Regions from separate parts of the Bacillus sp. Bwzl_19 genome, predicted to be linked through region 1. Evidence: predicted binding sites of a transcription regulator. Region 1 holds the regulator's gene; the other holds the start of a gene.

Evidence for each region. The regulator NrdR, encoded in region 1, represses ribonucleotide reductase genes. The targets are predictions, from matches to a motif close to AACACNATATATNGTGTT.
Region 2: a site for NrdR is predicted at 4,707-4,724, ahead of nrdI (class Ib ribonucleoside-diphosphate reductase assembly flavoprotein NrdI). Genes of this name have one in related genera too.

What each region holds. Positions count from the first base shown of each region.
Region 1 covers NZ_CM142729.1:2,497,187-2,504,830, forward strand. Annotated here, with positions in the region: gene ytxC (putative sporulation protein YtxC) at 36-866, opposite strand; gene ACW5MY_RS13245 (TVP38/TMEM64 family protein) at 932-1,573, opposite strand; gene dnaI (primosomal protein DnaI) at 1,605-2,540, opposite strand; gene dnaB (replicative helicase loading/DNA remodeling protein DnaB) at 2,565-3,974, opposite strand; gene nrdR (transcriptional regulator NrdR) at 4,085-4,543, opposite strand; gene speD (adenosylmethionine decarboxylase) at 4,794-5,174, opposite strand; gene ACW5MY_RS13270 (glyceraldehyde-3-phosphate dehydrogenase) at 5,412-6,434, opposite strand; gene ACW5MY_RS13275 (winged helix-turn-helix transcriptional regulator) at 6,642-7,028, opposite strand; gene ACW5MY_RS13280 (MFS transporter) at 7,212-7,644, shown strand, end outside.
Region 2 covers NZ_CM142729.1:1,775,817-1,783,460, forward strand. Annotated here, with positions in the region: gene ACW5MY_RS09250 (poly-gamma-glutamate hydrolase family protein) at 33-740, shown strand; gene ACW5MY_RS09255 (OsmC family protein) at 800-1,252, shown strand; gene erbB (SMR family multidrug efflux transporter EbrB) at 1,266-1,619, opposite strand; gene erbA (SMR family multidrug efflux transporter EbrA) at 1,637-1,951, opposite strand; gene ACW5MY_RS09270 (YmaF family protein) at 2,122-2,526, shown strand; gene miaA (tRNA (adenosine(37)-N6)-dimethylallyltransferase MiaA) at 2,625-3,569, shown strand; gene hfq (RNA chaperone Hfq) at 3,609-3,830, shown strand; gene ACW5MY_RS09285 (YmzC family protein) at 3,928-4,203, shown strand; gene ACW5MY_RS09290 (hypothetical protein) at 4,286-4,522, shown strand; gene nrdI (class Ib ribonucleoside-diphosphate reductase assembly flavoprotein NrdI) at 4,760-5,152, shown strand; gene nrdE (class 1b ribonucleoside-diphosphate reductase subunit alpha) at 5,112-7,214, shown strand; gene nrdF (class 1b ribonucleoside-diphosphate reductase subunit beta) at 7,232-7,644, shown strand, end outside.

The DNA.
Region 1 (7,644 bases):
ACAGCCCCGCTGCTGCCGCAAGGCCGTCTGTGCGGCTATCCTTCCGTCTTCTCCGACACAAACGCGCCTAACGGGAAGAGGCGCACCCTCTCCTGAAACACGTTTTGAATCGTTCTTGACATCATATGCTCCGGTTTGTCCGTATACAGTTCCACGGTCTCAGGCGCAATGGAGATCAGCGGCGCAAGCAGATGGGAATCGATATACATCGGGTGCTCCCGCACAAACCGCCTGTCTATGTATTTTTTCTGTTCCCGTTCTGACACATAGCGCAGCTCCCACAGCGTAAAAGCCCGGTCATGTACGATGCGGACTTTCTTCATCCGCGGCGGATTGGATGTCACGTAATCTCTCAGAGACTGGATAAAGTTTTGATATTCCTGTTCCATCCGGTATTCATCTATCGCAGCCTCCGCATATTCCCTGAGCCGCTCATAATACTTGCCGAGCCGGAACGTCTGAAACGAACGCACGGAAAAAACACCCGCATCAAGTGAAATTGTCCGGAGCGCATCTGAAATAAACTGTGTGCGCGGCTCTTTCTTCGGCTCAAACGGATGATCATCAAGCTCTCCTTCCATAATGCTGTGTGCAAGCTGAAGGATTTGCTGCTGTTCATCCTGATCGGTGAAGCAGTATGCGTCCTCTATGAGCGAAAGCATATGCTCGTCTTCTTTACATTCTAAAAAAAACCTGACAAATATCGGCTCAATAAAACGCTGAACGGAAAAAGCCGATTCAGACCTTTCGATTCCGACTTTTTTTATGCCTTCACGGACAATAAAATGTCTCCGGTCGTCCGATTGCTGAATGAGATGTAAAAAAGCAGCGGTATCGTGGTCATCTTCAAAGATCACTTCAAGCATATTTGTCCCCCCTTACGGCATCTGTTACAAGTATATGGGGGATCTTTTTAAAATAGACGTAAAGGTTAGCTTTCACCGCCGAACAAATGGCGCATCTTCTTTTTAAATATGAGGGGAAGCGATAAAAACACGATGTAAAGACAGATCACTCCGAACATGGTCAGCACATTGCCGGACATAAAGCTCGCACCGAGCACATTCAGGACAATCGTTCCCGGAATGATGCCCGCCGCGGTCGCCAAAAGATATGTCATCGGCCTGACTTTCGAAAGGCCCGCGGCATAGCTGATCACATCAAAGTTAACAGGCAGAATGCGAAGGATAAAAATATAAAAGAAGCCATTGGTTTTCATCTGTTTTTGAATGATTTCCATTTTTCCGTGACGGCTTTTTTCTTTAAAGGCAAACAGGCCCGCCGCAAAAAAAGACACGGCAGCAGCGCCCATTGAGCCTGCCAGCGTATACACGGTGCCGAAAAACGGTCCGAACGCCAATCCTCCGGCGACGGAAACGATTGATACGGGAAACAGCACAAAAGGCCTTACGATGGAAATTCCGATAAACACAAGCGGCGCAAAAACACCGAACGATAACACCCAAAGACGGATCTCCTTAGGCGACAGATTCAGATATTTGCGGTTTGCCCACAGCAAAAGGCCCGCTCCCGCCGCAGCCGCAGCCCATGTGACAGCCTTCTTATTCCTCATTCCCTCAAATCCTTCCCATTGGTCGCCGGCACTATGAACGGCGGCGGTTTTCCCCGTCAAGACGGACAGGCGAAGCCAAATATAAAATCCGCTCCATCAATCTTGCCGCTTTGACTTCTTCTTTTTCTCCCCGCTGTGAATAGGTAAAATGATGCTTCAGCTCGTCAGGTGAAAAATTAGACGAGAAGAAAGTAGGAAGCTGCTGGCTCATTCTGTGCTGAAGCACGGTGCCGATGACCTCATCCCTGACCCAGCTTGTCATTGATTCCGCTCCGATGTCATCAAGCATCAGTACGGGCGTCGTTTTTACCATATTCAGTTTCTCCTCCAGCGACTGATCCTGGAGCGAGTTTTTCAGCTCTCTGACAAATTCGGGAACATATACGATCATTGAGGAATACTCTTTTTCCGCAAGCTCATTGGCAATGGCGGCTAAAATAAATGTCTTTCCGATGCCGAATTTTCCGTACAGGTACAGCCCTTTGCCTTTGCCCGTCTCATTATAGCTCTTCAGAAAATCAGTCACATGCTGGAAAATGCCGAGTCTGCTCGGATCGGTAATGTCGATCTGCTGAAAGGTCGCGCCGAGCAGATCTTTCTGGATATACATGCTCTTCATCAGGGATTTTTGTCTTTTCTGGCGGTCGAGCTTTCTCTTTTCCGGACATTCGTAATATTCAATATCAATCGAACGCCCGTTGATCACAAGCTTCGGATGATAGCCTTCAAGCAGACTGTTCGTCTCGTTGTCTTTTGAACAGAAGGCGCACTGCTTGCTTTGCTGAACGTATTCGTACAGTTTATTTAACCCTCTGTCAATCATACTTTGATTGATTACATCATTCTGTTCCTTCAAAAAAGCCTGGACGTCTTTGTCGGCCATGACCTGCTGCTGCATTCGTTCCAGGCGTTTTTGAAAGTCAGGTCTCTTCGTTACGCCTTCTAAGGATCGGCTGATCGGTTCCATTTCATATCACCCCGCTTCTCTGTCTCAATAGGCAGAGTATTTTTTCAGTTTTTTCATTTCTTCCATCATTTTTTTCTTCTGTTCTTCAAGATCCTGTGCGGAAAGAGCCGGCTGTTCAGGCTTATTCCCGTTTTCTTCTTCTTTCATCCAATCAGGGCGTTTTTCTTCCCGGACGGTTTTTTTGCCGCGTGCCGCGCCGTTTGTTTTGCCGTCCGCCCAATCAAGATATTGCCTATGCTCTTCTATTGCGAGCTTCATAGCTTCCCGCACCGTTTTGACTTTCTTTCTGGCCCAGTGGGCGGCGATTTTTTGGATATAGTTTTTGGACAGCTTCATATCCGTTTTCAGCATGACATAATAAATCAGCACATTGGTGACACCGGGCTCAAGTTTCTGTTCGAACATAATATCCGCTATGATCTGCAGGTCGGCTTTTGACGGCTCGGTCCCGTCCGCAATGTCCTGGAGCAGCTTTCTCGGCGAAATGGTCTCAAGCTGTGCAATGAGTTCTGTATTCAATGAATCTTCCTTTTCCGCCTTGTTTTCTCTCAGACGGACAGGCTGTGTTTTATCAATCAATTCCGGGAGCTTCCCGCTTCTTTCAATTTGGTACCAGTCGCTGGCCGCTTTCCTCAGCGCTTCGGCCGTTATCGTATCCTGTTCATTAATTGCCGTCATAACGACGTGCTGCATGGAGATAGGATCTATTCCGTATAAATACGAAAGCTTTTTAATACTCTCCCGCACGTCCTGTGTGATTGATTTGCGCGGTATCATCGTTTCTGATAATCCCGCTAAAAACAGCTCAAAATCAAACACTTCCTCCGTCACCGTATAGGAAGGCGCTTGTCCGACAGACGCCGTCTCATAATCCTCGGGGAGGTTCATCGCTTCTTCCATATCCGGCGTCATCTTCCACTCACTCGGCTGGAAAGAGGCAAAGGCGTGATTAAACGGCCGCGTAATTTCCCTTGCGCCTTCGCCGACGGAAGGATGCGTGTAAAATTGTCTCAGCTGCTGGTATTTCGTTTTACCGACTCTGTTATAAAGAAAGACGTTCAGCATGCCGTCTTCAAAAAATTCATTCGGTCTGAGCGGGGGCAGCAGCTCATAAATAAACATCCGCTCCTTTTGCTCGGACTCGCGGATATACACTTTCAGCAGACCGATTCCTTCAAGCTTTCCCTGTTCATGATGAATCTTTTTTAAATTTGACTGCATCATACCCATCAGCTGTCTGTGCGTGGATTCCGATCCCCACAAACGGTTCTGCTCAAGCTCCCCCCATAAGGTCATATACAGGGAGAATGCAAAAGAACCGATCAGCGGCTGGTACAGATGTGTCAAAACCTGTCTGTCGACATCCTGAAGAAGCGAACGGCTTTTGACCGTATAAGGATCTACAGGCAATACGTCATTCCAATAGTCAGCCATGATTCTCAAACCTTCCGATATGTTTCTACTCTCATTTTACACCGTTTCCGCAATCTATCAAATGCCAATTTTGCTCATGAGAAAAGAGCCAGACACAATCTCTTAGCTCTTTAGCGTTCTTTCTTTATTAAATCTTTCAATTCATCGATAAACACGTTTATATCCTTAAACTGCCGGTAGACGGAGGCAAAGCGGACATAAGACACCTCATCGATTTTCGCCAGGCGGTCCATCACCATTTCTCCGACGAGTTCGCTTTTGACTTCAGATACGCCTTGGTTTCGCAGCTCTTTTTCAATGTCAAAGCACATGTCTTCCAGTGTTTTTAAAGGAACGGGTCTTTTTTCACAAGCTTTAATTAACCCGCGCAGCATTTTTTCACGGCTGAATTCTTCCCGGACGCCTTCTTTTTTCACGACGATCAGAGGCATCTCTTCAAACTTCTCAAATGTAGTGAAGCGGTAATGGCAGGCTTCGCATTCCCGCCTTCTGCGGATTGATTTCCCTTCGTCCGCAGGCCGTGAATCAAGTACGCGGGAACCGTTATGCTGGCATGAAGGACATTTCAAATTGGATCAGCTCCCATCTGTTTCGTTGCTGTAATGCGGTTCGCAAGCTTCCGGTAAATGCCCGCCAACGTTTCTAGGATGAGCCTATTGTGTTGGGAGAGCCGATAGACCGGCCTTATCTTTCTCTATTTTACAAAAAAAATGCTTAAAGAAAAAGCAATGCTGTTTTTTTACATTAGAAAAGGAGCATCAGCCTCAAAGCGCGTAATGGCTTTTTCAGCTTAGCTCCCTTGTGTGTGCGTTTTGAAAATTACAGTACTTTCGCTTGTGCCTGTTTAATCTGTACAGGCCCCATTCCTCTCGGTATTTCAATGTTTTCTCTTGTATCTGCATGTAATGCGTCCGCAATGTAATCAGCAGCCACATTAGGATCCAGGTCTCCACAAGTATAAACATCAATGCTTGCATATCCGTGTTCAGGAAAACTGTGAATCGTTAAATGTGACTCAGAAATAATAACGACTCCGCTTACGCCTTGCGGTGCAAATTTGTGAAATGCGACCTCGCGCACCTCAGCTCCTGATTTCAAAGCAGCATTTACAAACGTTTTTTCAATAAAATCCATGTCATTGAGCTTATCAAAATCGCATCCCCACAGCTCGGAGATGACGTGACGCCCCATTGTTTCCATAATCATGGACCCCCCTTAACAAGAATTAAAAAAGTGAATTTCCGAGAACTGACCCGGCTATTTACCACGGGGGAAAGTTAGTCCGGAGAGGTCCTAACCCTTTAAGTAATTCCGAAGCAGTCACGAGCAAGAAGTTCACGAAAGATAGTATACTGTGTTTAAGTTTATTTTGCAAGAAGTGTTTTTTGCGAATATGCCGTTAAGGGTTTTTTCTAACAAATGTCCATGATCTTTATTCTACACAGCTGACGGGTGTTTCATTCGCGCGGCCACGTGACGGATAAGATCAACGACCCGGCAGGAATATCCCCATTCATTGTCATACCAGGCGAGCACCTTTACTTTTCGGTCTTCCATCACCATTGTTGTCAGTCCGTCAATGATCGCGGAATGTGAATTCGTATTATAATCCGAAGACACGAGCGGCTCATCCGAATAATCAAGAATTCCGTACATTGACGTCTTTGCGGCTCTTTGGAAAGCGGCATTCACTTGCTCGGCCGACACATCTGTTTTCAGATCGCAGACGAGGTCCACTAATGACACATTGGGAACGGGAACCCGTAAAGCAAGGCCGTGAAGTTTTCCTTTCAGATGAGGGAGCACGAGCGACAGCGCTTTTGCGGCGCCTGTAGAAGTCGGAATGATGGATTCTCCGCACGCTCTCGCCCGCCTCAGATCTTTATGCGGGTTGTCGATATTTTTTTGGTCATTCGTATAAGCGTGAACAGTCGTCATCAGGCCGCTTTCAATTCCGAATTCCTGATCGAGCACTTTGACAACCGGCGCGAGACAGTTTGTCGTGCAGGATGCATTTGAAATAATGACATGTTCATCCGGATTGAATTGCTCTTCATTGACTCCCATGACAATGGTAACGTCTTCATTTTTGCCCGGAGCGGTTAAAATGACCTTCTTCGCCCCTGCTTCAATATGGCTCATGGCTTTTTCTTTTGAATTAAATTTTCCCGTTGCCTCTACGACGATGTCTATTCCGCACTCTTTCCACGGAAGCTCTCTCGGATCCCGCCGATTGAACAGCATAATATGTTTACCGTTGACGATCAGACTGTCTTCGGCGGCCTCGACTTCTTGATCGTATCTGCCGTGGATTGTGTCATACTTTATCAAATGAGCAAGCGTTTCCGGGGGATAGCTTGCATTAATGGCTGTTATTTGAATTTGATCATCTTCCATTGCTTTTCTGAACACCATTCTTCCGATTCTTCCAAACCCGTTGATTGCTACTTTTACCTTCATGCTCAGGTCACCCCTTTTTAATATGCCACTCTAATTAATTTTTAATTATATATAGCATAACACATTAAAAGAAATCCGCCAGTACAACTTGATAAAAATCCACCCTTATACCGATCAATATGTTGTTCAATCGGTTTTTTTGCATATAAAATGATCTTTTTTCCATAAAAAAAGCAGGATCAGCGTCTCATCCTGCCTGCTTTTTTCTTATATTTGTTCCGGATCTTTAAATTTGTCATTTAAAATGCTGTCCTCTAAAACGGAAGACACCTCGCCGTACCGTTTAGAAATATGCATCGCGCCCCAGTCGCACAGCGCGTTTAAAATTCTTTCCAGACTGTGCCCGTATTCACTCAGCTCGTATTCGACTTTCGGCGGCACCTGATTGTACACGATCCGGTTGATGACGCCGTCTGCTTCCAGTTCCCGCAATTGCTGTGTCAGCATCTTCTGGGTAATCTCCGGCATAAGCCGCTTCAATTCACTTGTCCGCTTTTTCCCGCGCATGAGGTGGCAGAGGATCACACACTTCCATTTTCCGCCGATCACTTCAAGCGTCGCCTCTACGGATATATTGTATTTTTTCTTCAGCAACGGTAATTCCTCCTCATCTATAGGAACTAAAAAGTGCCTATGGCACTTAAAAGTACGTTCTTTTCAATGACGCTTCTATCAATCATAATGACATTTGCCGGATGAAAAGGGATGTACTCTTATACTTATATCGTTTACCCGGCATCATTTCAACCATACATTATCGACCAAGGAGGAAAACAGATGTCTTCACATCGCCAAAGCTATTTACCAGCGCTGCTGGCATTAGCCGTCAGCGCTTTTGCGATCGGCACAACCGAATTTATCAGCGTCGGATTGCTGCCGCTTATATCTCAGGATCTGCATATACCCGTGACAACGGCGGGCCTTACCGTTTCCATGTATGCTCTCGGCGTGACATTCGGCGCGCCGGTTTTAACTTCTCTCACATCCGGCATGTCGCGGAAAACGCTGCTGCTCTGGGTCATGTTGATTTTTATCGCCGGAAATATACTCGCGGCGAGCGCGTCTTCAATCGGAATCTTATTGACAGCGCGGGTCATTACGGCGTTTTCCCACGGCATTTTCATGTCAATCGGGGCAACAATCGCCGCCAGTATCGTACCGGAACATAAAAGAGCAAGCGCGATTTCCATTATGTTTACGGGGCTGACGG
Region 2 (7,644 bases), 720 kb from region 1:
ATTTTTCAGAAAGGAGAACAAAAGGAAAACTGATGAAGAGAATTTTACTTAATGTCATCATTATCGTAGCAATGGTCTTACTAATAAGATGTGTTCATTATGCGTCAGACCCTGATCCCTCGAATTCCTCTGATACATACACAGATTTTAAAGATCTGGCTGAACACGAAGACCCCGATGATTATCATATATCGTACAATAAGCAAGAGGGGAGCTCTGTATTGATTATGTCGCCGCACGGGGGCAGAATTGAGGGCGGGGTGAGCGAGATCGTCCGCTCTTTCAGAGATGATTTTTCAACCTACCTGTTTGAGGGATTAAAAACGCATGATAACCAGACCCTTCATATTACGAGCACCAAGTTCGATGAGCCTTTAGCAGTCAAAAGCATTAAACAGCACCGTTATGTTATCGCAGTTCACGGTTATAAAAGCGACGAGAAAAACACTCTTGTCGGAGGAAGTGACCGGAAGCGGGCGAAAAAATTGGTGAAAGCTCTTAAACGAAACGGATTTTCTGCAGAATTGGCAACCTCAAGAACCGGGCTGTCCGGAGTTGACATCGAAAATATCAATAACCAGACCCAAACCGGGCTGAGCATACAGCTTGAGATCAGCAGAGAACAACGGGAAGCGTTTTTTGATAATTTTGATTACCGCGAAAGAGAATTCACAAAAACGGAGGAATTTTACCGGTATGTCCGTACGATAAAAAGAGTGATCAATCAAGAGTATTCTTGAGCTTAAAATAAGACAAACCAGTGAAAGTTGAGTAAACTGAAAAAAAGGAGGATTGTCCCTTGGCAAAACACCATTTTTATTTAAAAGCAAATTGGCCCGGAAATCGGAACGGCGTCGGCGATATTAAAAGCGGCCGGCTGGAAACAGCTGTGTCCATTCCTAAGGAAATGGACGGACCGGGAGAAGGCACAAATCCTGATGAAATGCTGCTTGGAGCGGCCGCGACCTGTTATATTATAACGCTTGCGGCAATGATGGAAAGAAGCGGTCTGGATAAAGAAGATCTACATATGGAATCTGAAGGAATTGTAGACGTAACAAACGGTGTATTTACATATCAAAAAATCATTCACCGCCCGTTTATAGTATTAAAGCCGGGTGCAACTGAAACGGAGTTTACGCTGGCCAGAAAGCTGGCGCAAAAAGCGGAGTCCTCGTGTATGATTTCACGAGCGGTCCAGGGAAACGTGGAGATGGAGCTTGAAGTGGAAGTAAAAGCCGCCCGCGATTGATGAGTTCAAACGGTCAGCTCCGGGCCGTTTGATTTTTTTTAGCTTTTTGAGACTTGGAACGGTTCAGCAGGATAACGCCTGTGATGACCAAAACGAGACCGATCATCATTTTGACTGTCATGGCCTCCTTAAAAACGATAAAGCCGACAATCGCCGTTAAAGCCGTGCCGACACCTGACCATGTCGCGTATGCGGTGGATAAATCAAGGCTTTTCAAAGAGAAGCTCAAAAACATAAAAGAGGCTCCGATTCCGGCAATGACGCCGAGAGCGGGCCATAGGTGGGTAAAACCGTCCGACAGCTTCAGCATCGTGCTTCCGAACACTTCTGATACAATGGCTAATGCCAAGCAGAGTAATCCTTTCATTATCATGCCTCTCCTTTCTACCAATTCATCAAAATGACACCGGCCAATAAGAAAAAGAGCCCGATAACAGCCTGCTTGTCCAGTTTTTCATGAAACCACTTCGCTCCGATAATGGACGCAAGCACCGTTCCGGCCCCGCTCCATGTGGCATAGGATAAGCTGAGCGGAATGAGATTCAGTGTCAGTGAAAGCATATAAAAGGCCAATGAATAGCCAGCCACTACAAGTGCGCTCGGCACAAACCGCGTAAATCCGCGGGAGACCTTCAGCATGGCCGCACCCATTGACTCTGATAAAATAGCAATTGTGAGGAAGATATAACCCAGAATCATATCCAATCCCCCTCTCATCATCATCTTCATGCCTTTTGTTTAAGGCAGTAAAATAAAATAATATCCGAACTTTACCCGGCAAGTCAAGACATTCGGCCTATATAAAAAGGCCCCTGAAAGGAGCCCTTTTTGATTGGGCGTTTATCAAAAAAATAAAGGAGTGAGCTTTTGTGGGCCTGTATCAGTCCGACTGGTCAAAAAAACCTCCGCATACACACGCATACCGGGCTGTAACGGATGTAGTGCAGGGGCATTACCATTTGATCGAAGGCTTTTCACAGCCGGAGAACGGCAGCAATACAGATGAGCATACACATTTTTATTCGGGCATCACCTCTTTTGAAAACGGCCATTTCCATAGGTATTACGGTATTTCCGGCCCTGCCATTCCGAGGGTTGACGGAACACATTATCATGAGCTTGCAGAGACCACCTTTGCCGCTTACAATGAGCCGATTCAGATCCGCTACGGCGGGGTCGTTTACGATCCGCGGGAGCAAGACCGGAAAACACACCACCACAAGCTCAAAGGAAAAACGAGAGAGGTTGTCGGCAACGAGCCGCTCGGGTGGTAATTGACGTTTAGCGCTCAGAAAAAAGGGCAAAATGGATAGGTGCCTGGAGAAATGAATGCTATAATCAGGGGGAGATTTATAAAAGAGAGTGATACATATTGAAAAATACAAAACAGCCTGTCGTCATACTCGTCGGCCCGACGGCAGTCGGAAAAACAAAACTGAGCATCGGACTCGCAAAAATGCTGAATGCGGAAATCATCAGCGGAGATTCCATGCAGGTATATAAGGGGATGGATATCGGTACGGCCAAAGTCACCGAAGAAGAGACAGAAGGCGTGCCGCATCATCTGATTGATATTTTGGACCCGTCCGACACTTTTTCAACGGCGGATTATCAGAAAATGGTGAGGGAAAAAATCAGCGAGATTGCCGGCAGAGGAAAGCTCCCGATGATTGTCGGAGGGACTGGTCTGTACATTCAGTCTGTGCTGTATGATTATACGTTCACTGAACACTCCGGTGATCCTGTATTCCGGGAGCGCATGGAGAAACTGGCGACAGAAGAAGGGGCGGAAGCTCTTCATGCCAAGCTTGCGGCAGCCGATCCGGAAGCGGCGGCGGCCATTCATCAAAATAATACGCGAAGAGTCATCCGCGCGCTCGAAATTCTCCACATATCAGGAAAAACAATGTCAGAGCATCTTAAAACCCAAAAACGGGAGCTGCTTTACAATGCGGTACTCATCGGTCTTACAATGGACAGAGAAGTGCTGTACGGCCGGATTAACGATCGTGTTGACCTGATGATGGAAGCCGGCCTTCTTGCTGAAGTCAAGCGGCTGTATGATATGAATATCCGGGACAGCCAATCGATTCAGGCGATCGGCTATAAAGAGCTGTATGAATATCTGGATGGAAAAGTGCCGCTCCCTCAGGCTGTGGAACAATTAAAGCAAAATTCAAGACGTTATGCGAAACGCCAGCTGACCTGGTTTCGCAATAAAATGTCCGTCTCATGGACCGATATGACCCCGCCTGTGGATATCGAACAGAAAATAAAGGAAATTTTCGAGTGTATAGCAGGAAAACTGGAAATTTAATCGAAACAGTATTGTATTGAGAACCAAGGAGGACGAAACATGAAACCGATTAATATTCAAGATCAGTTTTTGAATCAAATCCGAAAAGACAATACGTTCGTCACGGTGTTTTTACTCAACGGCTTTCAGCTTCGCGGCCAGGTAAAAGGCTTTGATAACTTTACCGTCTTGCTCGAAACGGAGGGGAAGCAGCAGCTTATTTATAAACATGCCATCTCCACGTTCGCCCCGCAAAAAAACGTTCAGCTTGAGCTTGAATAGACTTTTTTGCCAAAGACCATGAAGCATGGTCTTTTTTTATGCGCGCCTGTATATTGCCGGCTGGAGATCGGAAACATAAAAGGGGGCTCGGAACACCATGTTTGAAAGTGAGAATGAACTGAGAAGAATCAGGATTACGCTCGTTTGGATCGCTGTTTTTTTGCTGTTTGGAGCATGCAGCAATCATGAGACGGTGGTGACGGATCATGACGGCGGCTCAACGGATACCGAACCGCAGACTGAAAGCACGGTGCAGCTGGAACATAACCATTTCGGCGTCGTTGAGGACGGTTACATGAAAATATACCGCTACGATGAAAAAACGAATAAAATCAAACTGAAAAAAGAAACGGCGCTGGATGAGCTTGAATAAATTTCACAAGCGTTCGAATTTACAAAGCAGGCCGCACAAGCTACACTAGGTACTGACATTGATCATGCAGAGGGTGAGACGATTGAAACACAAGGTGATAATCAACCATTGGGAAGAAACCTGTGAAGATGATTCCTGCTATGAATATGGAACCAGCATCATCGTTGACGGCAAAGAACTGATCAGAGAGGCTTCCATTACAAGCGCTCTGAAATCCGTACTGAAAGAAATCGGTGCTGATGTGGAAATAGAAGAAACCGTTGAAAGCGAAAAAAAATGTGATTTTACAAAAAATAAGAATAAAAGTCTAGACTACTAAGCAGTTTTTTTTCATGTTATGATAGACATCGGCTTACACATGACACCTTGAGTAGGATGAGAGATGATTCTCGTTCTGCTCTCTTTTTTGGGCGTTAATCGGGGCAGAACCAAGGTCCGCTCTTTCAAAAATATGAACTTTTTATAAATCGATCTCAATATGTTGTGTTTTTCTGAGAGGTTAGTATACTATATATAGTGTTAAGAGATTCATTATTTTTGATAGGTCGTGATATGGATGGTTCAAATCATATTTGATTCAAAGACAGGGAATGTTCAGCGTTTTGTGAATAAAACAGACTTTCAGCTGATCCGCAAGGTGGACGAAATTGAAGATCTGGACACTCCGTTTGTACTGGTGACCTACACGACAAACTTCGGACAGGTGCCGGCATCAACGCAGGCATTTCTTGAAAAAAACGCCCATCTTCTGCAAGGAGTCGCAGCGAGCGGAAATAAAATCTGGGGTGAGAATTTTGCCAAAAGCGCCGACACGATCTCAAAGCAGTATCAGGTGCCGGTCCTTCTTAAATTTGAACTCAGCGGCACAGCGAAAGACGTTGAATTGTTTACTCAGGAGGTAGAAAAAGTTGTCACAAAACCAAGTGCCAAAATGGATTCAGTTAAATAACGAAATTATGATCCAACAAGATGGAAAATTCCAGTTTGATAAAGATAAAGAGGCTGTACATAGCTATTTTGTTGACTATATCAATCAAAACACGGTATTCTTTCACGATTTGAAAGAGAAGCTGGATTATCTGATTGAAAATCAATATTACGAAGAAGAGTTTTTGAGCCTCTATTCGTTTGAAGAGATAAAAGATGTTTTCAAGACAGCTTACGCGAAGAAATTTCGTTTTCCATCCTTCATGAGTGCTTTTAAATTTTATAACGATTATGCATTGAAAACGAATGATAAGAAAAAAATCCTTGAGCGTTACGAGGACAGAATTTCAATCGTGGCCCTGTTTTTTGCAAACGGCGACGCGGAAAAAGCGAAAGACTATGTGCGCTTAATGATTAACCAGGAATATCAGCCGAGCACGCCGACATTCTTAAATGCCGGACGCAAACGCCGCGGCGAGCTGGTCAGCTGTTTCCTTTTGGAAGTCAATGACTCGCTGAATGATATTTCAAGAGCGATCGACATCTCCATGCAGCTTTCGAAGCTCGGAGGAGGCGTGTCACTTAACCTGTCGAAGCTCCGTGCCAAAGGCGAAGCGATTAAAGATGTGGAAAATGCCACAAAAGGCGTCGTAGGCGTGATGAAACTTCTTGATAATGCGTTCCGCTATGCTGACCAAATGGGGCAAAGACAAGGCTCAGGCGCGGCATACCTGAACATTTTCCACCGGGATATTAATGATTTTCTTGATACGAAAAAAATCTCGGCTGATGAAGACGTCCGCGTTAAAACCCTTTCCATCGGCGTCGTGATTCCGGACAAGTTCGTCGAGCTTGCGAGAGAGGATAAAGCCGCTTATGTCTTTTATCCGCATACGATTTATAAAGAATACGGCCAGCATATGGACGAAATGGACATGACGGCGATGTATGAGGAGCTTGTCGACAATCCGCGCGTCAAAAAAGAAAAAGTGAATGCGCGCAAATTGCTTGAAAAGCTTGCCGTTCTCCGCTCTGAGTCAGGCTATCCGTACATTATGTTCCAGGACAACGTAAATAAAGAGCACGCGAATAACCACGTCTCAAAAGTGAAATTCTCAAACCTTTGCTCTGAAGTGCTTCAGGCGTCACAAGTTTCAGCTTACACAGATTATGACGAAGAAGATGAAATCGGCCTGGACATTTCCTGCAACCTGGGTTCTTTAAATATTTTGAATGTCATGAAACATAAATCGATTGAGCGCACGGTGAAACTTGCGACGGATTCCCTGACTCATGTGTCCGAGACGACGGATATCCGCAACGCGCCGGCAGTCAGACGCGCGAACAAAGCGATGAAATCGATCGGTTTAGGCGCGATGAACCTGCACGGCTACCTTGCCCAAAACGGCATCGCTTATGAAAGCCCGGAAGCAAGAGACTTCGCGAATACGTTCTTTATGATGGTAAACTTTTATTCCATCCAGCGTTCAGCTGAGCTTGCGAAAGAAAAAGGCGAAACGTTTGAGCATTATGAAGGCTCCACTTATGCAACGGGAGAATATTTCAATAAATACATCGAGAAAGAGTTCTCGCCGGCATACGAAAAAATCGCTGCGCTCTTTGAAGGCATGCACATTCCGACAATCGAAGACTGGAAAGAGCTGAAGGCGTTTGTCGCTGAAAACGGCATGTACCACAGCTACAGACTGTGTATCGCGCCGACAGGCTCCATTTCCTACGTCCAATCCAGCACGGCATCCGTTATGCCGATTATGGAACGGATCGAAGAAAGAACATACGGAAACTCAAAAACGTATTACCCGATGCCGGGGTTAGCGTCTAATAACTGGTTCTTCTACAAAGAAGCTTATGATATGGACATGTTCAAAGTGGTGGATATGATCGCGACAATCCAGCAGCATATCGATCAGGGAATCAGCTTCACCCTGTTTTTGAAAGATACGATGACAACTCGTGATCTGAACCGTATTGATCTGTATGCCCACCATAGAGGCATCAAAACCATTTACTATGCAAGAACGAAAGATACCGGGCAGGACAGCTGTCTTTCTTGTGTTGTTTGATTAAAGGAGAGTTTACAGTGACAAAAATTTATGACGCAGCAAACTGGTCAAAGCATGAAGATGATTTCACCCAAATGTTTTACAACCAAAACGTAAAGCAGTTTTGGCTTCCGGAAGAGATCGCATTAAACGGCGATCTTCTCACTTGGAAGTATTTGGGTAAAAATGAACAGGATACGTACATGAAGGTTCTCGCCGGCCTGACACTGCTTGATACAGAGCAGGGGAACACGGGCATGCCGATTGTGGCCGAGCACGTAGAAGGCCATCAGCGAAAAGCGGTTCTTAATTTCATGGCGATGATGGAAAACGCGGTGCACGCAAAATCATATTCAAATATTTTTATGACGCTTGCTCCGACTGAAACGATCAACGAAGTGTTTGAATGGGTGAAGCAGAATAAATACCTGCAGAAAAAAGCCCACACCGT